DNA from 4 places in the Labrenzia sp. PO1 genome. Region 1 is predicted to be linked to each of the others. Evidence: predicted binding sites of a transcription regulator. Region 1 holds the regulator's gene; each other region holds the start of a gene.
The links. Region 1 encodes PhoB, which activates phosphate uptake and scavenging genes when phosphate is short. Its sites were predicted from a motif close to TGTCATNNANCTGTCAT; they were not measured.
Positions count from the first base shown of each region.

Region 2: the regulator PhoB is predicted to act here: its motif matches at 3,379-3,395, upstream of HCG46_RS22020 (DUF2794 domain-containing protein).
Region 3: the regulator PhoB is predicted to act here: its motif matches at 3,513-3,529, upstream of HCG46_RS22915 (esterase-like activity of phytase family protein).
Region 4: the regulator PhoB is predicted to act here: its motif matches at 2,872-2,888, upstream of HCG46_RS25350 (DapH/DapD/GlmU-related protein).

Region 1 covers NZ_JAAXCR010000002.1:439,178-444,440, forward strand. The annotation lists gene HCG46_RS09925 (aspartate aminotransferase family protein) at 1-333, opposite strand, end outside; gene HCG46_RS09930 (GcrA family cell cycle regulator) at 775-1,311, shown strand; gene phoB (phosphate regulon transcriptional regulator PhoB) at 1,638-2,339, opposite strand; gene phoU (phosphate signaling complex protein PhoU) at 2,420-3,115, opposite strand; gene pstB (phosphate ABC transporter ATP-binding protein PstB) at 3,147-3,908, opposite strand; gene pstA (phosphate ABC transporter permease PstA) at 3,956-5,263, opposite strand, start outside.
Region 2 covers NZ_JAAXCR010000004.1:402,061-407,323, forward strand. The annotation lists gene HCG46_RS22005 (TRAP transporter small permease subunit) at 1-360, opposite strand, end outside; gene dctP (TRAP transporter substrate-binding protein DctP) at 444-1,475, opposite strand; gene HCG46_RS22015 (PLP-dependent aminotransferase family protein) at 1,602-2,999, shown strand; gene HCG46_RS22020 (DUF2794 domain-containing protein) at 3,464-3,853, shown strand; gene HCG46_RS22025 (Bax inhibitor-1/YccA family protein) at 4,170-4,952, opposite strand; gene HCG46_RS22030 (hypothetical protein) at 5,135-5,263, opposite strand, start outside.
Region 3 covers NZ_JAAXCR010000004.1:585,818-591,080, forward strand. The annotation lists gene HCG46_RS22900 (Xaa-Pro peptidase family protein) at 1-919, opposite strand, end outside; gene HCG46_RS22905 (pyridoxal-phosphate dependent enzyme) at 912-1,994, opposite strand; gene HCG46_RS22910 (multidrug effflux MFS transporter) at 2,181-3,380, opposite strand; gene HCG46_RS22915 (esterase-like activity of phytase family protein) at 3,608-5,263, shown strand, end outside.
Region 4 covers NZ_JAAXCR010000006.1:14,687-19,949, reverse strand. The annotation lists gene HCG46_RS25370 (class II glutamine amidotransferase) at 1-242, shown strand, start outside; gene HCG46_RS25365 (STAS/SEC14 domain-containing protein) at 341-712, opposite strand; gene HCG46_RS25360 (HD domain-containing protein) at 852-1,532, opposite strand; gene HCG46_RS25355 (helix-turn-helix transcriptional regulator) at 1,522-2,091, opposite strand; gene HCG46_RS25350 (DapH/DapD/GlmU-related protein) at 2,180-2,806, opposite strand; gene phnC (phosphonate ABC transporter ATP-binding protein) at 3,206-4,039, shown strand; gene phnD (phosphonate ABC transporter substrate-binding protein) at 4,098-5,012, shown strand; gene phnE (phosphonate ABC transporter, permease protein PhnE) at 5,195-5,263, shown strand, end outside.

The sequences.
Region 1 (5,263 bases):
ATAACGGCGCGCGCATTTGATGGCAGCTTCCATCGCTTCCGCACCGGAATTCACGAACAGCACCTTGTCGGCAAAGGTTTCCGCGCACAGGCGCTGCGCCAGCCGTTCGCCATCCGGGATCTGGTGCAGGTTGGAGGTATGCCACAGCTTGGCTGCCTGATCCTGCAATGCCTTGACCAGATGCGGATGGGCATGACCGAGTGCGTTGACCGCGATGCCGGAACCGCAATCGAGGAATCGTCGGCCATCGGTGGTAACCAGCCAGACGCCTTCCCCATGATCGAAAGACAGGTTCGATCTTGCGTAATTTCCGAATAGTGCAGTCGCGGACATAACCTCGTTTGTCTCCTTTAAACGCCCCTGCTGTCCCCTGCGTCGCCCCGACGCCGGGCCGTCACCTTGAAAAGATGCCGAAGGGCCAAAACGCAACGTGCCGCCCCGATGAGGCGGCACGCAGCGGCTTTCTTATACACTGCCGGTACCATGCACTGTCAATGGAAATGGCGCACAAGACATTTCATGTGCCGCGGAGGGCGGATTTCATAAAATTCTCAATGACCTCGCCATAATTGGGGAAAAGTCGTTTCATCCCCAACTGGTTTGGGTCGAGTGGTTGCCTGACAAATTAACGTTATTGTAACCTCTCAGCAATCAGACACGAGATCTCGTGAGGCAAATCACCAAGAGGCACTAGATCTGCCAGCATTAAGCGTGCTTGCGCATGCTTAACACGGGGTTAATGGCCGCAGGACGGTCAAACTAAAGGGTGCGGCAATGAGTTGGACAAACGAACGAGTTGAGCTTCTCAAAAAGCTTTGGGGCGACGGCTTGAGCGCAAGCCAGATCGCAGGCGAACTGGGTGGTGTTACCCGTAACGCCGTGATCGGCAAGGTGCACCGCCTTGGCCTGTCCGGCCGCGCCAAGTCCACCTCTTCAAGCGCCAAGCCGCGCCGGCCGCGCACCGCAGCTCCTGCAACGGGTGCAGCGCCGAAGAAACCGACGACGTCACATCCGCAGTCGATCGGCGCAACGGCCCTGAAAGCAGACATCTCGCCTGCACCAGTGGTGGCTGCCAAGCCGCGCGTAGAGCCGATTGCAGAGCTCGTTCCGATCTCGCAGCGGGCTACCATCCTGACGCTGACCGAGCGGACCTGCAAATGGCCGATTGGCGACCCGGCGACCGACGACTTCTACTTCTGCGGCCGCCAGTCCGATGCCGGCGTCCCCTACTGCGCTCATCACTGCAAGATCGCGTATCAGCCGGTCGCCGACCGCCGCCGCGATCGCAAGACGATGGCTCAGGCAGGCTGATAGCCTCGCACCTAACCAATTCATGAGAAAGCCCGCCATCTGGCGGGCTTTTTTTTGTTTGGGCCTTCCATTGACCAGATGCCCGACCCCGACCAGTGACCTCCCACGGCTTGTTCTTGGCACCGCTCCATGCCGTTTCCGTTCCATCAAAACAAACCTTGTTTGACCACTCCGCCACGACAGGGACCGCAGGATCAGCCCCGACACCGACACAACTGATGGGGTTGTCGCAGAAGAGAACCTTGCTCCGCGAAAGGCACATAACCGCTGAGAAACAAAAAGCCCGCTAGAAAGCGGGCTCCTTAATTCCATTCTGCAAGTTGCCCTCAGGCAGTGGCAGAGGTGAACTGGTCATTGAAGGCGTATCCGGCACCACGGACGGTACGGATAGGATCCTTTGCCTTGCCCTTGTTCAGAGCCTTGCGCAAGCGACCGACGTGAACATCGACAGTGCGTTCGTCCACGTAGACATCGTGACCCCAGACCCCATCCAGCAGTTGTTCGCGGGAGAAGACACGGCCAGGCGATGTCATCAGGAATTCCAGCAGGCGGAATTCCGTCGGCCCCAGGTGTATTTCCTTGGTGTTGCGGCGAACGCGGTGCGTTTCACGATCCAGTTCGATATCGCCGGACCGCAACATGCTGGACACCACTTCCGGGCTTGCCCGGCGCAGGATGGCGCGCACGCGGGCCATCAATTCCGGTACCGAGAAGGGCTTGACCACGTAGTCGTCGGCACCGGTCGACAGGCCGCGGATGCGCTCTGCTTCCTCACCGCGTGCCGTCAGCATGATGACCGGCAGGCGCTCGGTGTCCTCGCGCGCCCGCAGGCGGCGGCACAGTTCAATTCCGGACAGGCCCGGCAGCATCCAGTCGAGCAGCAACAGATCCGGCAGGCTTTCCCGCAGGCGGATTTCCGCCTCGTCACCCCGGACACAGGACTCGACCGAGTACCCTTCCGCTTCCAAATTGTATCTCAATAGAAGGCTGAGCGGTTCTTCGTCTTCAACGATGAGCACCTTCGGCATACATCTCGCTCCAATTACCGCAACCGGCGCCGAAGCGCCGGCCGTTAAGATCTTCTGCAAATCCGACGATTACCGGCGGGTCAGACCGCGCCTGTTTCGTCGACCTTTGCCCGGTCTTCCGGCAAACGCTCGCCAGTGACCATGTAGTAGACGTTCTCGGCGATATTCGTCGCGTGATCGCCGATGCGCTCGATGTTCTTTGCGCAGAACAAGAGATGGACGCACTGGGTAATGACCCGCGGGTCTTCCATCATGTAGGTCAAGAGTTCGCGAAAGATCGACGTGTAGATCGCGTCGACTTCGGCGTCGGCTTCCTGAACCCGGCGGGCGGCTTCCGCATCCTTGCGGGCGTAGGCATCCAGCACCTGCTTGAGCTGCGAAAGAGCGAGTTCCGTCATGTGCTCCACACCGATCGCGAGCTTCTTGGACTGCAAGTCGCTGTCGATGGCGATGACGCGCTTGGCAACGTTCTTGGCAAGATCGCCAACACGCTCCAGGTCATTGGCAATGCGCGTTGCGGCGGTGATTTCACGCAGGTCCTGCCCCATCGGCTGACGACGGACGATCAGCTCGATCAGCTTCACTTCAAGTTCGTTGTAAAGGCTGTCCAGACGGACATCGCCCTTGATCGTCGCCTTGGCAAGCTCCAGATCCTGCGACACCAGCGCGGACACCGCATCGGCGAAAGCCTTTTCGGCAATACCACCCATTTCGGCAACCTTGCCGGCCATGGCCGTCAGTTCGTCATCGTAAGCCGAGACTGTATGTTCAGACATCCTGTGTCCCCTTCAGAAACCTAAAAAATGCTTAGCCGAAGCGGCCCGTAATATAGTCCTGCGTACGCTTGTCCTTCGGATTGGTAAAGATGTCCTCCGTCAGACCTTCCTCCACCAGAACACCCAGATGGAAGAACGCGGTACGCTGAGACACACGGGCAGCCTGCTGCATCGAGTGGGTCACGATCACGATGGTGAAGTTTTCCCGCAGTTCGTCGATCAGCTCTTCCACCTTCGCGGTCGCGATGGGGTCAAGCGCCGAGCACGGTTCGTCCATCAGGATCACTTCCGGGCTGACGGCAATCGCACGGGCAATGCACAGACGCTGTTGCTGACCGCCCGACATGCCGGTGCCCGGCTCGTCCAGACGGTTCTTGACTTCTTCCCAAAGCCCGGCCTTCTGCAGGCTGGAGGCAACGATTTCATCAAGCTCGGACTTGTTGCGGGCCAGACCATGGATCCGCGGACCGTACGCAATGTTGTCGTAGATCGATTTGGGAAACGGGTTCGGCTTCTGGAAAACCATGCCGACCTTGGCGCGCAGCTGTACGGGATCGACCTTGGGATCGTAGATGTCCTCACCGTCGATCTTGATCGACCCTTCCACACGGCAGATGTCGATGGTGTCGTTCATGCGGTTGATCGTCCGCAGGAACGTCGACTTGCCACACCCGGACGGACCGATGAAGGCAGTCACGGACCGCGGCTGAATCTCGATGTCCACGTCCTTGATGGCGTGGGTATCGCCATAATAGACCTGCACCTTGTTCGCGGAAATTTTGCTGTCGGTCATGGTTTTCGCCTGTTCAAAATTCGGCATCTCGTTCATCGGAGCAATCCTTACCAGCGGCGTTCAAACCTGCGGCGCAGGATGATAGCGATAATGTTCATGGTCATGAGGAAGACCAGCAGCACGATGATCCCGCCCCAAGCGCGTTCATAGAAAGCCGGGTCGGCGCGTTTCGCCCACTCGTAGATCTGGGCCGGCATGGCCGAGTTCGGAGAGAAGAAACCGGCAGCCACACCGTCCGGGAAATTGGAGGCGATGAAACCGACCATCCCGATCAGCAGCAGCGGAGCGGTTTCCCCAAGCGCCTGTGCCAGACCGATGATCGTGCCGGTTAGAATGCCAGGCATTGCCAGCGGCAGGACATGGTGGAAGATCGACTGCATCTTGGAGGCGCCAATGCCAAGGGCCGCATCGCGGATGCTCGGCGGAACGGCCTTCAAGGAGGCGCGGGTGGATATGATGATCGTGGGCAGTGTCATCAACGTCAGTACCAGACCACCCACCAGTGGTGCGGATTGCGGCAGATGCATGAACTGGATGAACACCGCCAGACCGAGAATACCGAACACGATGGACGGAACGGCGGCCAGGTTGGAGATATTCACCTCGATCAGATCGGTGAACTTGTTCTGCGGAGCGAACTCTTCCAGGTAGATGGAAGCGGCCACGCCGATCGGCAGCGACAGGAACAGCACCACCAGCATCATGAACAGCGACCCGATCATGGACGCCCCGATGCCGGCCTGCTCCGGACGGCTGTCGGAAGCATCGGTCCCGGTGATGAAGGCCCAGTTGAAGCGCTTCTCCAGAATGCCGGCGGACTGCATCTGGTCCGCCAGATCCAGGTGTGCGGCATCCAGGTTCTTGTCTTCGGCAAGATCCTCGCGCTTGACGCGGCCCTTCAGGTAGCCGTCGACACGGGATGAGGCGATCAGCTCGAAGGTTACCGTCGTGCCGATCTTGTCCGGGTTGGCAAGTGCATAGTCACGAACCGTTGCGGCAGCCCCTGAGGAGAACAGCTTCTGCAGGTCCTTTGCCGACATGTCGGTGGTGATATTGAGGCCGGCAAGTTCCTTGGCAAAGGCGTCGTCGATAATGGCCCGGTACTTGGAGGTCTTGACCACCGACTTTTCCGCTTCGGCAATCTGCTCCTGATTGAGCGGGACATCCACCTTCAGGAAGGTCTGGCTGAAGGCGCCAAGGCCGTTGGACAGGATTGCCCACAACAGCGCAACGAGGAAGAACAGGCCGATGCCGATGGCAATGATGCCGTAGAGCTTGAAGCGCGCTTCAGCGGCGTTGCGCTTTCTGGTCAGCGGATCGAGTTCGAGGATCGACGTGGTCTTGTGCGGGGTCGG
Region 2 (5,263 bases), on a different contig from region 1:
GCCGAGGGAGTAGGCGTTGATTGCAAGCGGCCAGCTGACCCAGGCAAAAACGCCTGCAAACACAGCAATGACGGCATAGGAGAACACGTCGAGAACCACTTTTGGCAATCCCGTCAGTTTTTCGCTGAAGATGTCGACGGCGACGTGGCCCTTCAGGTGCAGAAGGTAAGGTCCGGCCAGCATGAAATGCGGGCCGAAGATCAACGTGCTGGCTTCCATGGCCCACACCGTCGGCGCATCGAACAGGTATCTTGCGACCACTTCGAAAAGCAGGATCGGCACCACCGCGAAGATGAGCGCCGCCGCAAGGAGGAAGAACAACCGGTTGATGCCGGTGACGATGGAACTGACGGAATTCATGAAGCTGAGCATTTGCCAATCGAAAGGACGACCGGACGGTAGACGGCAGGGAGGTGCCGTCTACCGTCCGGTGGGAGGAAGGGTCAGATCAGCCCGAGGGCTGTCATGAACTCAATCTGGCTCGCGAGCACGCGATTCGCCAGATCGTCTTCCTTGGTAGCCTTTTTCCAGGACTCGACAGCCTTGGACCGGTTGGCCGCGACATCGGCCGGGTCGAGCTGGATGATCTCGACGCCTTGTTCGCCGTATTTCTTCAGGACATCGACATTCTGCACCATGATGTGCTGGCGCAGCGATCCGGAGATCTCCCGAGCCGCAACGGCAAGCGCCGCCTTGTAGTCGTCCGGCAGCGCGTCATAGGCGCCCTGGTTGGCGACATAGCTGGTGGCGGTGGTCGGCTGGTGCACGCCCGGCAGGATGATGAACTTGGCGACTTCGCCAAGGCCTGCTTCGTAGTTGGCGGTGAGATCGCCGCGGTCGGCAAAATCGATCAGGCCTTTTTCAAGCGCCGTATAGACTTCCGCCGTCGGCAGCGGGGTCACGGAAACGCCCTGGTCGGCCATGACCGCGGAAGCGAGCCCGACAAAGCGGCCCTTCTTGCCGGCCATGTCGGCGATGGTTTCCATCTTGACGGTCGAGTGGATCGGCTCTTCGCCATAGACGGTGGGGGCAATGTAGAAGAGACCGGCCCTTGCATAGGCTTCGCGGGCGAGATCCAGACCACCCTTTTCGTAGAACCAGGCTTCATACTGGTCGGACTCGGGGAAGCCGAACGGGATGGTGGACGTGAAGGCAAATGCCGGGATCTTGCCGGCTTCGTAGCCGTCGAAGGTCTTCATCAGCTGGAAGGCGCCGGCGCGAACGGCATCGAATGCCTGGTTGGCAGGCACGAGCTGGCCGGCGGAGAACAGCGTGATCTTGAAGTTGCCGTCGGTCAGTTCGCTGACGCGCTCGACAAACTTCTTCTCGAATTCGAAAGGTGTGGTGCCGGCGTCCCAGAGAGCCTGCATGCGCCACTCAACCGCATCCTGTGCCTTGGCCGCAATCGGTGCTGCGAGGGCGGTGCCGCTAACGGCTGCACCTGCAAGAAGGCTGCGTCTACTTACTTTGGTCATTTTTCCCTCCCAAGGAAATTGCCATTTGCTGGCGTAATGGGCAAACTGTCATAAAATTGATTGGGACAATCAAGGGACAGTTGTTGGATTTATGGGCAGCACTGTCCCAGTGAATTTTGAGGGACAATGAGGGTTACGGGTAGCGGTCGGAAACTGTCTCGCGTCGATCAGATCGTCGAGAAAGTCGCGCTGATGCTGGAGGCAGGGGCATACAAGACGTTTGAGCGGTTGCCTTCCATTCGTCAGGCCGCGCGGGAGAACGGCGTTTCGAAAAACACGATGGCGGAAGCTTACGACCGGCTGGTCGCCCGAGGGCTACTGGAAGCGCGGGCCGGCTCCGGATACTACATGTCACAGGTCGGACCGGCTTCCAAGACCCCGCCAGCGCCACATGTCACGGCTGCGGTTGACGGCATGTCGTTGCTGCGGGAGCAGCTGGAACAGCATTATGAAGTGCGTCCGGGAGATGGGCGCCCGCCGCCGTCGTGGATGGAGGGGGCGGAGCTGCGCCGCCATTTCGCCAACGCCAAGACGCCTTTTCCCGAAGCGATCGAATTCGGCTACGGCAGTTCGTGGGGATATGGTCCGTTAAGGGACCGGCTGCGGATGCAGTTGCTGGAGCGGTCGATCCCGGCCGATCCGCAAGGGCTTCTTTTGACCCATGGCGTCAACCATGGCCTGGATCTGATCATCCGGCATCTGACGGAGCCTGGCGATACGGTTTTTGTCGATGAGCCGGGCTATTATCCGCTCTTTTCCAAGCTGACCTTCGCCAAGGTGCAGATTGTCGGTATCCGGCGGGACAGGGACGGTCCGGACCTGGAAGACCTGACCGCCAAACTCGCTCTTTACCGGCCGAAGATGTTTGTCACCCAGTCCCATGGCCACAATCCGACCGGCGGTTCCCTGTCACCTTCGCGGTCATTCGGGTTGATGCAGCTTGCCGAGCGCTGGGGGTTTCTCCTGGTAGAGAACGATGCGCTTGCCGACATTCTTCCGGCCACGCTGCCAAGGCTGGCGGCGCTGGACCAGCTGGAGCGGGTGCTTTATCTCGGTACTTTTTCCAAGACACTGTCGGCCAGTCTCAGATGCGGTTACGTGGCTGGAAATCCGGACATCATCCGCCAGCTTGCCGATATCAAGATGCTGACGGTGGTCAATTCATCCGACCACGTCGAACGCTTCGTGTTCAATCTGATGCAGGCCGGCCATTATCTGAGACATCTGCGGCGTCTCAGGAGCCGGGTGGAAGACGCCTACAAGGCATCCTTCGGGACACTGGAGGCGATCGGGTTGTCTGTGCGGGAGTGCTCCATACCCGGGTTCTATCTCTGGGTGGAGTTTCCCGATGATGTGGATGAAAGGGAACTGTGCGCCGCAGCCAGCAAGCAAAGCATCTTCATTGCACCGGGCGCCGTCTTCTATCCGAACCGGGAGACCCGGCAGAAGCCGGCAATGCGGGTCAACGTCGCCTATGGAACCGATGCGCGGTTCCTGTCGTTCCTCAGGGATTTTCTGAAGTAGTTTGAAAGCAGAAGAACAGGCAGGGCCACAAATGAAAAGGGCCGGCATAATGCCGGCCCTTCAGTTGCCCTGATGTTTGACTCACTAAATCTGGTTGGCCAGTAAAAACCCCGGGGGGCTGGGGGGCTAATGCATTCCGCGGCTTCTACGGGCCATACCCATCAGGGTATGATCCTAATATGGGTGTCTAAAATGGCTGGCCAAGGGCTGGAATGCGGCAAAATCAAGGAAATTTATGCATTCTTTCTTGGCAAAGTGCCGTTGCGTTCGTTTTTGCACTTCTTCCCGTAAAACTTATTGGCAAAATTACTCTGGTTTCGGACCTCTGTCTGTCAATATGACGTTGCGGGCTTGCCAGAATGGCTAAAGAAGACGCATCATGACAGCCAGGTGACAGGCGTCTCCCGACGATTCTCTTGTCGGTTACCTGTTAGCAGCGAAACCGCGAACGGAATGGAGGCGGAATGAGCGAAGCCGACGACAGCGCGTTTCAGCGTGGTGCGGGTGCAAGCCCGTCGCCACAACATCAACCGGCTCCCCCTCCCAAACCCATTGTTGCATTCAACAGGCGCGAACTCGATGTCATTCTGAGGCTCTATGGGCGCATGGTCGCCGACGGCGAGTGGCGGGACTATGCCATCGACCTCCTGAAGGACCGGGCAATCTTCTCCGTGTTTCGCAGATCTTCCGAAATGCCGCTTTACAGGATCGAGAAGGACCCGAAGCTTGCCCGCCGCCAGGGCGCTTATTCGGTCGTGGCGACCGGGGGCATGATCCTGAAGCGTGGCCACGATCTGGCGCAGGTGTTGAGGGTTCTGGAGAAGAAAAAACATCTTCGGGTGGTCGACGCCTGACCAGGCATCCGGTCAGTCAGCTGATGGCCGGATGAGGTTCATTTCCCCTGCGTTGATCCGGTCACAGGCATGTTCCTTGATGGTGGCGTCAATGACCGGCTGATGCTGGTCGGTTACCCACTGGCCGCGGACCAGACGATTGGTTCGACCAAGCCTGGCAGCGCAGTGTTCTGCCGCTTCATTCCATTGATTTGCGCAAGGCTTGCGTTGACGCCCATTGACGCAAGTGTCGGCGTGCGATGTGTCGGACAGTCGTGCGGTCACAAAAAAGCCCGGCACAAGGCCGGGCTTTTCCGTTTGTTCAGTTTGGCTGCGCTTAGTCGCGGTTGCCGAACAGCTGCAGCAGCATGATGAACAGGTTGATGAAGTCGAGGTACAGACGCAGCGCGCCCATGACGGACTTCTTCGTAGCGACTTCACCGCTGTCGCCTTCGTAGTACATTTCCTTGATCTGCTGGGTGTCGTAGGCGGTCAGGCCGGCGAACACCAGAACACCGATCACGGAGATGGCGAACTGCAGGGCGGAAGATGCCATGAAGATGTTGACCAGCGACGCGATCACGATACCGATCAGGCCGATGAACAGGAACGAGCCCCAGCCGGACAGGTCCTTCTTCGTGGTGTAGCCGAACAGGCTCAGCGCGCCGAAGGTACCGGCGGTGATGAAGAAGACCTGAGCGATCGAACCCGGGGTGTAGACCAGGAAGATCGAGGACAGGGAGATACCCATTACGGATGCGTAGACCAGGAAAAGGGTCCGCGCTGCGCCGGCACTCATGGACTGAATGCGGAAGGACAGCCAGAACACCATTCCGAGCGGTGCGAGCATGACAACCCATTTCAGCGGGCTGCCGTAGATGGCAACACCCAGCTGGGTGAGCATGCGGCCGTTGCCAAGGCTGGCGACAGCAGAGTTCGGATCGGTGGTCGTTGCAAGCATGACCGTTGCCAGCGCAAGAAAGCCGGTCAGCGCAAGGCCGATGGTCATGTAGTTATAGACGCCCAGCATGTAGGAGCGCAGGCCCTGATCGATGCCGGCCTCGGCGCGTGCGCCGGCGACGGTATACGCGCCTTGAGATTGACGGTCATAGGTCGACATGGTCGTAAAAATCCCCTTCTAGATAGACGTGCGCATGCAATCGCGCATGCAACACAACTCCCTCAACATATGGGAAAAGCCTATCCCGAGCACAAGTCGAATTCGATGAAAAATTCGTAATCTTTGCGCTCAGGACGTATTATTTGAACCTATCCTTAAAAACAGGCTCAGATTCAGTCGTATTATTTCATGGCTTTCAGTCGGGATTCGATCTGCCGGTCGCAGGTGCCGCCGGGGTTGCGAACGATTTCTTCCGACGCGAAATCGAGGATTTCCTTTTCCGGATCCTGCATCTGCTCGACAGTCACACC
Region 3 (5,263 bases), on a different contig from region 1:
CGACGTCACCTTCGCCCTGGTCCAGCACCTTGGCCATGGCCTGGAACAGATCGGCACAGGTGCGGCCCGGGCGGGCAATTTCGGCGGCTGCCTCAACGGCCCGGACAAGTGTTTCATGGGCGGATCTGACGGCATCGCTGGCCTGGCCGATCGCAAAGTTGCGGTCAAAGTCGCAGAAATAGCCGTTTTTGGTTGCGCCCGTATCCAGCATCAGGACGTCCCCTTCCTGTAGGGGGCGGGCGGAGGGGGGAGAAATGACATCGCCGTAGCCGTCCTGTCCGGCTCCGCCGACCAGATAAGGCACATCGTCCGCACCTTGCTTCAGAAGTTCGATCCGGAAGGACCGGAAAACCTCGTTGAGCGGTTGGCCGGAGTGGAAAAGCTCCGGTGCCCTGGCAAATGCTTCCGAACCGATACCGCAAATCTCGCGCAGGAGAGCAATTTCACGTTCAGATTTCACCATCCTGAGGCTCTGAATCAGACCGGTTCCGTCCAGATATTCAGCGTCGTTTGTGAGATCTCGAAGGCGCTGAAAGTCGCGAAGCGGCATGCGAAGCACGCTTTCCCGCCCCATCGGCATGGCGATTTTCGTGAAGCCCTTGAGGGTGTCCGCGAGCAGGGTGATGCCGTCATCGACGGGGTGCGGGGCGGAAAATACCCGGATATCGTCAATCCAGGTACTTGCCATCAGGTGCGCGCCGATCTGCGGAATGACCGCAATCGGCTTGCCGTTTGCCGGCACCACGAGGAACCAGGGCCGCGTGGGGCTCTGCCAGAACAGGGTCCGGAACCCGGTGAAATAGCGCATTTCGGCTTCGGTCGTGAAAAACAGCGCGTCGATGCCCTGGGAATGCATGGCTTTTTGGGCTGCTTGCGTGCGCGCGGCAAATTCGTCTTCAGGAAAATCCTGTTCAGACATCTTCCGGTCCTTCGGAAAGATAGCAGAGCACCCGGGCTTCCGGTCCGAGGCCGAGGGTTGATGCCCCGCGACCTGCATGTCGAACGGCTGTGATGCCGCCCGCACCGGATGGCGTCGTCGCAATGCCGTTGTTGCCCAGCCAGTCGACCGTTTCCGCCGCCTCGCTATCGGAAACGGTCACGAAGAAATCGGCTTCCCTGGCCAGGTACTTCAGCGCCAGATGCGAGGGTTCCTTGCAGTCTAACCGGCCCATGTTCGACACCGGGCCGGGCGCCGTGACGGGTTTTCCGGCTTCGATGCTGGCCATGAGGGCGGGTGCATATTCTGGCTCTACCACGACGATGGTTACATCACGGCCCCAGGTCAGGCGGGCGCCGACGGCACAGGCGGCGGCAAGTCCGCCGACACCCGCCTGCAGGAAGACATGCGTGGGCGGTGCCTTGATCTGTCGGGCAATTTCCGCGGCCATCACAAGATAGCCCTCCATGACGTCGTGTCCGGCGGCGGTCATGCCCGGCCAGGTGCTGTCCGGCAGCAAGGTCCAGCCTTCGGCGTCGGCGCGTCTCTGGGCTTCCGCCATGCTGTCTTCGTAAGTGGCTCCGGCCCGGACAACATCAGCGCCCCGGGCCTTGAGGCGGGCTTCAAAGGCAGCCGGCACGGTTTCGGCCACGAAGACGACGGCCCTGGCCCCAAATAGCGGAGCGCCTGCCGCAAGGGACATGCCGTGGTTCCCCGCACTCGCACAGACAAAGGTTCTGCCGGTCAGCGCGGAAGCGTGCGACTGGGCAAGTCCGCCCCGAACGCGGCTGTCCGCCAGTTTGGCAATCGCATAGGCCGCGCCAAGTGCCTTGAAGCTGCCAAGACCCATGCGTTGCCGTTCGTCCTTGAGGGCAAGGTTGCCGATAGCAAGACCGGCCGCGAGGTCATTCGCAATCAGCAGCGGGGTTTCATCCGCACGCGGGCATTTCCGAAAAAGGTTCTCTGCTCCGGCGACGTCCTGCGACACGGATCCATCCGCAAGCCCGCTTTGCTCGGGAAGGCCTTTGCCGAGGAAAGGATTTTTCAGTGTTTTCATTATCTGCCCCGCGCGGTTTCCCAGGCAGGTCAGCAGCTCTGAAGGCCGGTTGCAAGCGACTTTCGGAAAATGACGGATAGGAACCAAAGCAGGCCGTCTGGGCAGCGTTTCGTTCCGTCAGATGCGGCAGTCCGCCGAAGAGCTCGTGTAACGTTTCTCCGGCGGGCTGGTTTCAAGGTTGTCGCGTCAGGCGACTGCCTGGCCTTCGCGCGACGTGCGCAGGGTCAGCAGTGCGATGACCAGGGCGATGAGCGCACAGGCGGCAACCGCGCCAACCAATGGCAAAGCTGTCCGGTCGAAGAACGGGCTGCAGACGAGGATCATCACGCCACCGGCAACCATCTGGAAGGTGCCACCGAGGGAGGATGCCATGCCGGCATGTTCGCCATGTTCTTCCAGCGCCATGACCATCACCGGAGCAATGACCTGGCCGAGGCAGGTGTTGCCGATGAAGAAGAGCGCCATCAGAACCGGCAGGTCGTCGATGCCGCTCCACACAAGAATGACCAGCAGGACGTTGGCTGCCGCAAATCCGCTGACGGCCCTCAATGCCACTCTGCCCATGCCGAAGCGCTCACCAAGCGAGGCGGCAAACTGGGAAGACGCAAAGAAGCCGATCGCGTTCAGCGCGAAAACAAGGCTGAAGGCTGTCGGCGTCAACTGGTACTGGGTCATGTAGACCAGCGGTGCGGCAGCGATGAAGACGAAGAAACTCGCCAGCGAGAAGCCACCGATCAGCGTCAGACCCATGAACCTGCTGTCACGCATCAGGTAGATGGCGCTGCGCAGCATTGCTGTCGGGTCGATCTTGCCCCGGCGCTCGGCCGGTAGCGTTTCGGGCAGCAAGAAGGCCATTTGCAGCATGGCGAGAAGGGAAATCACGCCCAGGGCCACAAAGATCAGGCGCCAACTGCCGAACTGGATGATCAGGCTGCCGGCGAGCGGTGCAAGCATCGGCGAAACACTGAAGACCAGCATCACCAGAGCCATCAGCCTGGTCGCCTTTGGTCCGGTGTGGAGGTCGCGGACCACGGCCCGCACGATGACCATCGGCGCGCCGGCACCAAGCGCCTGCACGAAACGGCCGAATGTCAAGGCTGAAACGTCCACCGCGGTCGCGCACATGACCGATCCGATGAGGAAGACGATCAGGCCCAGGAAGGCGGGCAGCTTGCGTCCAAACCGGTCGGCCAGCGGACCGTAGATCAACTGCGCTAACCCGAAAGCGATGAAATAGACCGTGAAGGTCATATGAACCGCAGCGTCGTCCGTCTGCAATGCCTGCACGATTTCCGGCATGGCGGGCAGATAGAGGTCGATGGCAAATGGACCGACAGCAGCGAGAAGCCCCAGCACAATGGCGGAGCGGACAAAACCGATCTGCATTGGAAAATCCGATGAAAAATGCGCCGGAGGCACAAATGCGGGAAAGTCTGGAAGATGGAGGTGGCGGAGATCACCGCCCGGCCTTGATATGATGTAAGTGCTCGAAATGCAAATTCAAGGCTTGCTGGATGATGTCATGAAAGCTTCATGCAACTGTCACCGATATTGTAATCAGGGCCACTAGCTTGCGCGCACCATCAACCCGATATTTTGTGGGAGCGAGTGCAATGGCGGACCTTCGTGGGCGCTTTTTAAAAGGTGTCAGCCTTTCAGTCCTGTTCGGCCTTGGCGCCGTGTCGGCAGCACAGGCAGAGTATTTCGAGCGTATCAACACATTCCCGGTCTACAAGACCCTGCCGGAAGGCGTGGATCAGGCCACCGAAACCGTTGCCGAAATCATCTACGCCACGAAGGACGGCCGCACGCTCGTCTTCACCGACAGCCCGGGCGAAGCCATTGTTTTCGTCAATGCGGCCAACCCGCTGAACCTGCAGCCGATGGGCCGCACCGCGCTTGGTGGTGAGCCGACTTCGGTCGCCGTCGGCGAAACATTCGCCTATGCCGGCGTCAACACGTCCGAAGACTACGTCAATGCGTCCGGCCATCTGGCCGTGATCGCTCTCGACGGTCTTGGGATCACCGCGAAGTGCGACGCCAAGGGTCAGCCGGACAGCGTTGCCATCTCTCCGGACGGCAAGTTTGTTGCAATCGCCATCGAGAACGAGCGCGACGAAGATCTGAACGACGGCGTGATCCCGCAGATGCCGGCCGGCCATCTGGCGATCTTCGATCTGGACGAAACCGGCACGCCGACCAACTGCGACGCGGTTCGCATTGTCGACCTGACGGGTCTTGCCGAAATTGCGCCGACCGATCCGGAGCCGGAGTTCGTTTCGATCAACTCCCAGAACCAGGTTGTCGTCACGCTGCAGGAAAACAACCATATCGCCTTGGTCGATCTGGCCTCCGGTGAAGTTGTCAGCCATTTCTCCGCCGGTACGGCTTCGGCTGAAAACATTCCGGTGTCCAAGGCGCGCATGAGTGATGCGTCCGGTTCGACCGAAAACGTCAAGCGTGAGCCGGATGCGGTTGCCTGGATCGACGACGAGCGTTTCGTGACCGCCAACGAAGGTGACTACGAAGGCGGTTCGCGCGGCTTCACCATCTGGAACACCAAGGGCGAGGTCCTGTTCGACAGCGGCAACCAGATGGAACACCTTGGCATGGCCAACGGCCACTATCCGGCCAAGCGCGCGTCCAAGAAGGGCACCGAACCGGAAGGTGTGACGGTTGGTGAATTCGGCGGTGAAAAGCTGATCTTCGTCAATTCCGAACGCGGCAACTTCGTCGCTGTCTACAAGGACACCGGTGCCGAGCCGGAATTCGTCCAGTTCCTGCCGACCCATGTCGGTCCGGAAGGCTCACTTGCGATCCCGAGCCGTGACCTGTTTGTGGTTGCCAACGAGGTCGACAGTGCGGAAGACAACGTTCGCGCGCAGGTCTCCCTCTACAAGTTTGGTGCGGACGCTCCGTCCTACCCGATGGTCGTGTCCGAAACCGACCCGGAAAAAGGCGCGCCGATCGGCTGGGGCGCATTGTCCGCACTGGCTGCAGACCCGGAAGACGGCAACAAGCTCTACGCCGTCAGCGACAGCTTCTATGACGACGCCCGCATCTACACGCTGGACATCTCTTCCAAACCGGCAAAAATCGTTGCCTATGCAACCGTTCAGGGTGGCAAGCAGGCAAAACTGGACCTGGAAGGCATCTCTGTTTCCAAGGATGGCGGCTTCTGGCTGGCTTCCGAGGGCAATCCGGACAAGGAACTGCAGCACCTGCTGCTGAAGGTCGGCACCGACGGTCAGGTTCAGGAAGAAATCACG
Region 4 (5,263 bases), on a different contig from region 1:
TGCGGTTTGCTGCCGGCTGGTCGGATGGTGAAACGCTCTATGCCGCCCGCTATGCTTCGGACAACCTAGCGCCGACGCTCTATTACCGGGTGTACGACGACGGTGTGATGGTGGTGTCAGAACCGCTGGATGAAGCCCGCGGATGCTGGATGGAAGTGCCTCAGGGCCAGATGATCGAGGTCTGGGACGGCAAGGTGAACCAGGTTGCCTTCCTGAGTGATGAACAGCTCGCTGACGCCTGATTTTCCGGACTGACCTGCCAGGACTGACCTGCCAGAGCTGAATTGTCAGATGAGGCTGGACGGCAGCCTCAGTAGCAGAAATCGCCAACGGCTTGACCTCAGACCGGCGTTTCGATCCAGTGCCAGGCGATATCGATTTCATCCCGGTCGAAGTGCTTTTCCTGAATTCCGACCATCCGTGCAAACGTGGCGTCGATCGCAACGAGGGCGGCAAGCAGCTTGCTGTCCGTAACGATGGCGATCTTGTTGAGATGCTGCATGTTGGCAAGCACCCACCGGATGTCCGCCTTGGCGGCCTCGAAAGAAACGCCGACATGATCGCCAAGAACGACCAGAACGCTGATCTTGCCCTGATCTTCAATCATCTCCTCGGCCTTGGCGATCAGGTTCTTTTCCTGATCAATATCGATTTTTCCGGAAATCTCGACACCGAGAACGGCACCCTGGCTGCGGGGCAGAATGGTGTACATGCTGGTTCCTCCGGCAGTGACTGGACGGCACAACCAGAAGGGTAAACCCAAACACGAAAAATAAGAACCTGCCTGACCTTTTTTGCTGACCGCCCGGCAAGGCGCCAGGCACCCTTGAGCGGCAAAGTCTCTGGTGCAATCAGGCGATTTCCCGTCCTGCGCCCGTCATCATGGTGCGGGTAAGCTCGTCGACTTCGTCACGCAACTGGCGCGTGAGAGCACTGCAATCGGTGCGATCACGGCCGTAACCCAGGTTGAACTCATAAAATGAAGGCGCTTGCCTTGGCATCAGAACGTGCTGAAGCATGGTCTCCAGCTTGTCGAACGCCTTGGCAAGTCGGGCTTCGACGGTTCGTGCCGCTGCATACTCATCCCAGAGGGAGGTTAGCTCCCCAGCCACGTCACCCGGCAGCGGTTCACACAAGGTCAGGAAGTCCCGCCTCTCGCGTTCCTGCCGGTCGTCACCCGGCGTCTGGAGTGGAGCGGGGACATCTCCGGAGATGGCTTCGCCCAGGTCATGCACAAGCGTCAGCTTCAGGAGTTTGAGCAAGTCGACTTCTTTCAGCTCTGGTTCGAACAACAGAACCATCAAGGCCAGTCGCCAGCTATGTTCGGCAGTGCTCTCCGGCCTGCCGCCGGTTGTCGTTCCCGAGCGAAGCGTGTCCTTCAGCTGCTCTGCAGCCTGAAGGAAGTCCAGCAGGCCCGTCAGTCTGGTATGGGAAATTTCAGGAAGATCGAGGGAAGGGGGCGTCTTTGTCATGGTGGCCAGATTATTGCGGGCCACCGCGCCAGGCGAGTTACCGCATAATTTATGCGGCATCCTGTTCTTCACGGACCAGCCGCGCAAACCGTCCGTCTGACAGCGGCAGGCGCGAAATCCGGATGGTGCTCTCAGGGATGGTCATTTCCGGGAAATCAACGTGTTCCGTTCGGTAGACAATGTCAGGAGCATCCGGCTCGAACCAGCCATAGTCGGTCAGTCTGTGCTCCGTTGCCCGGATGCCTGCGGACGCAAAACGCCACAGGGGCCGGTTCAGAAACTCGTTCACCGGTGCGCGCCATTCGCAGGCACGCGGTACGGACATGGCCAGCAGCCTGTGTGTGAGGTCGCAGACCAGATGCACGGGAACTGCGGACCGGGAGACAAGATCAAGCAGGGCCTTGTCGGCGGCGCTCTCCGGACGTGCCCTCAGCAGACAGGTGATCTTCGCCCTGTCGCTGTCGTCCGGCTGCGACATGCCACTCTCCCAGCGCGATATCCTCGTCTGCGAGACGCCGAGTTCATGCGCCAGAGCTTCCTGCTTGACCCGGTTCAGTACGCGCCAGCGCCGCAGCGACGGTCCAAGACTGCTTTCTAGAACGGCGGTTTCTGTTTGCATGGTGCAAGTGTAACGCGTCCCGGGAATTTTGTGCAGCGGGAAAAGAAGGCACGGCTCACCTGAGCAGGTGTCCGCGCCACCAGCGGGATCAGCGGTACTTCTCGATGAATGCGTCGATCGACAACTTGCGAAAATCGGGCAGCCGCTGCTTCAGCTCTTCTTGGGACCAGTCCCACCAGGAGATATCGATCAGCGCCTGTTCCTGCTGTTCGGTAAAACGCCGTTTGATTTCCCTGGCGGCCACACCGCCAACAACGGTGTAGGGGGCGACATCCTTGGAAACGACTGCCCCGGCTGCAACAATAGCTCCGGTGCCGATCGAGACGCCGGCAAGCACCGTGACATTGTGGCCGATCCACACATCATGGCCAATGGTGACCCAGTCGTCCTTGCGCCACTGGAAGAAATCCGCGTCGTCTTCGCCAAGGTCATAGGCAGCAGCGCGGTAGGTGAAGTGGTGCTGTGAGGCGCGCCAGGTTGCGTGGTTTCCCGGATTGATGCGGACGCGACGGGCGATGGAACAGAACTTGCCGATAGTCGACCAGACGACATCGCCTTCCTGCACGATATAGGAATAGTCCCCCATGCTGCTTTCGCGCATTTCCGTGCGTGCGCCAACCTCGGTCCAGATGCCGAGATCACAATTCAGCACCCTGGCCTCCGGGTGAATGTTCGGGGCTTCGGTCAGGGAAGGCTTCTGGGTCGGGGCGGACATGGATGCTCCATATAGCGTTGGAAGGAGTGCGGAAACGGTTTGTAGCCGTGTTGCTGGCACCGGTCGTGACGCTTTGATGACACTGGCGTGACTCCCGTCACTTTTTTTGCATGCATCCACAGCGGTGAAAGCGGCATTTGGCGGGTAGAAGCCTTGTATTTGAGCACTGATTTCCGAGTAAATTTTAGCCAGGAATGTGTGACGCCAAGGGGGCTCGGAAAGCGCTGAGAGCGCTGCGGAATTCCCGCCGGAGATGGTTGTTCTGCCGATGCTTCAGGCAGGGATGTCATTGATTTGTCATAAAATTTTGAGCTCCCCGACAAAGGAATGTCATTTTTCTGTAATGGTCCGGTGGCTCTTGTCGCGCAGCACGACGAACACAACGGACAGGGCTGGCGCGTGATTCAATTTCAGGAAGTCACCAAGACCTTCGGGTCTCGGACCGCGGTCAACAAAGTAAGTTTTAATATCGAAAAACCGCAGATGGTCGGGATCATCGGTCGCTCCGGTGCCGGCAAGTCAACCTTGCTGCGCATGATCAACCGGCTGACCCCCGCCAGCGCCGGACAGATCCTGTTCGATGGCCGGGACATTCTCAGCCTGAAAGGCGGCATGATGCGCCGCTGGCAGCGCGACTGCGCCATGGTGTTCCAGCAGTTCAACCTGGTGCCGCGCCTGGATGTTGTCACCAACGTCATGTTGGGGCGCCTCAACGGTCACGGCACCTTGAAGAGCCTCTTCAACATCTTCAGCCAGGAAGACGTCAATTCCGCGCTTGGTGCGCTCGACAGACTGGGCATTGCCCAGGAAGCCACCAAGCGGGCCGAGGAGTTGTCCGGTGGTCAGCAGCAGCGTGTTGCGATTGCCCGCGTTCTTATGCAGGACCCGCACATGATCCTGGCGGACGAGCCGATTGCTTCGCTCGATCCGATGAATGCCAAGATCGTCATGGATGCGCTGCGTGAGATTCACGAGCGCGACAACAAGATCGTCATCTGCAACCTGCACACGCTCGACACTGCCCGGACCTATTGCGACCGGGTGATTGGCATGCGCGACGGTTTCCTCGTGTTCGACGGGGCGCCGGAAGCGCTGACCACGGCTGTCGCACGCGAAATCTACGGTGCTGATGAGAGCTTTAACGAGGCGGCGACATCCACCGCCATCGATGCCGGCCAGTCCGGTTCCAGAGAATCCGCCGGTGCGATGACCCCGGCGGCAGCAGCGGTCTGATCCGGCTGCGCACCCGCTTAACGTCATCAAAATTGAGAACTCTCGGGGAGTGTCCCAAATGAAACTCGTTGCTAAAGTTGCTGCGCTTGCTGCTGTCAGCATGATCGCTCTGAACGCTTCTGTTGCCGGTGCAGCGGAAATCACGGAATTCCGTATCGGCCTGCTCGGCGGCGAAAATGCTTCCGACCGTCTGCGTGCCAACGAATGCCTGCGCGAAAAGACCGAGGAACTGCTCGGCGTTCCGACAAAGCTGTTTGCTCCGGCAGACTACAACGGCGTTATCGAAGGCCTGCTCGGCGGTAACCTCGACATGGCCTGGCTCGGTGCTTCCGGCTACGCAAAAGTCTTCCTGACCGACCCGGAAGCCGTTGAGCCGGTTCTGGTCAAGGTCAACAACGACGGCAGCTATGGCTACTACTCCATCGGTTTTGCCCGCGTCGACAGCGAGATCAACTCCCTGGAAGACATGAAGGGCAAGACCTTCGGCTTTGGTGACCCGAACTCCACGTCCGGTTACCTGATCCCGTCCATCGAAATCCCGAAACTCGGCTACTCCATGAAGCCGGGTGAGTATTTCTCCGACGTCGTCTTCACCGGTGGTCACGAGCAGACCATCGTTGCCGTATTCAACGGCGACATTGCCGGCGGCGTGACCTGGGCTGACGGTCTTGGCGAATGGGAAGACGGCTACAATTCCGGCGCTCTGCGCAAGGCAACCGATGCGGGTCTGGTCGACATGACCGAGATCAAGGAAATCTGGCGTTCGCCGGTGATCCCGGAAGGCCCGGTTGTCCTGTCCAAGAAGCTGCCGGACGACATCAAGGCAAAGATGACCGAGCTGATGGCCAACCTCGTCAAGGAAGACAAGGAATGTGGTTACGGCGTGATGGCCGGTGAAGCACGCGGCTTCGAACCGATCACCCATGCGGCTTACGAATCCATCGTCGCTGCCCGCAAGGCAAAGAGCGAGTAATCGGAATTTCCGATCTCCGCGCGGGCCGGTCTCCGGCCCGCGTTTTCTCAAGTATCGGCCAGCGGAATCGACTTTCCGCCAGAAGTGGCTCCACAGGGCCAGGATCGCCAGGTTTCGAAGGGTTGATCCAGCTAAGCCACCCCGCTTCGGATGAAGTGAGCATCAAGTAAAGGTCCCAAACAATGGCTGTTGCCGCACTCGAGCAGGAAATCCTGTCCATGCGCAAACGCCGCCAGCTCTATTCGTTGATA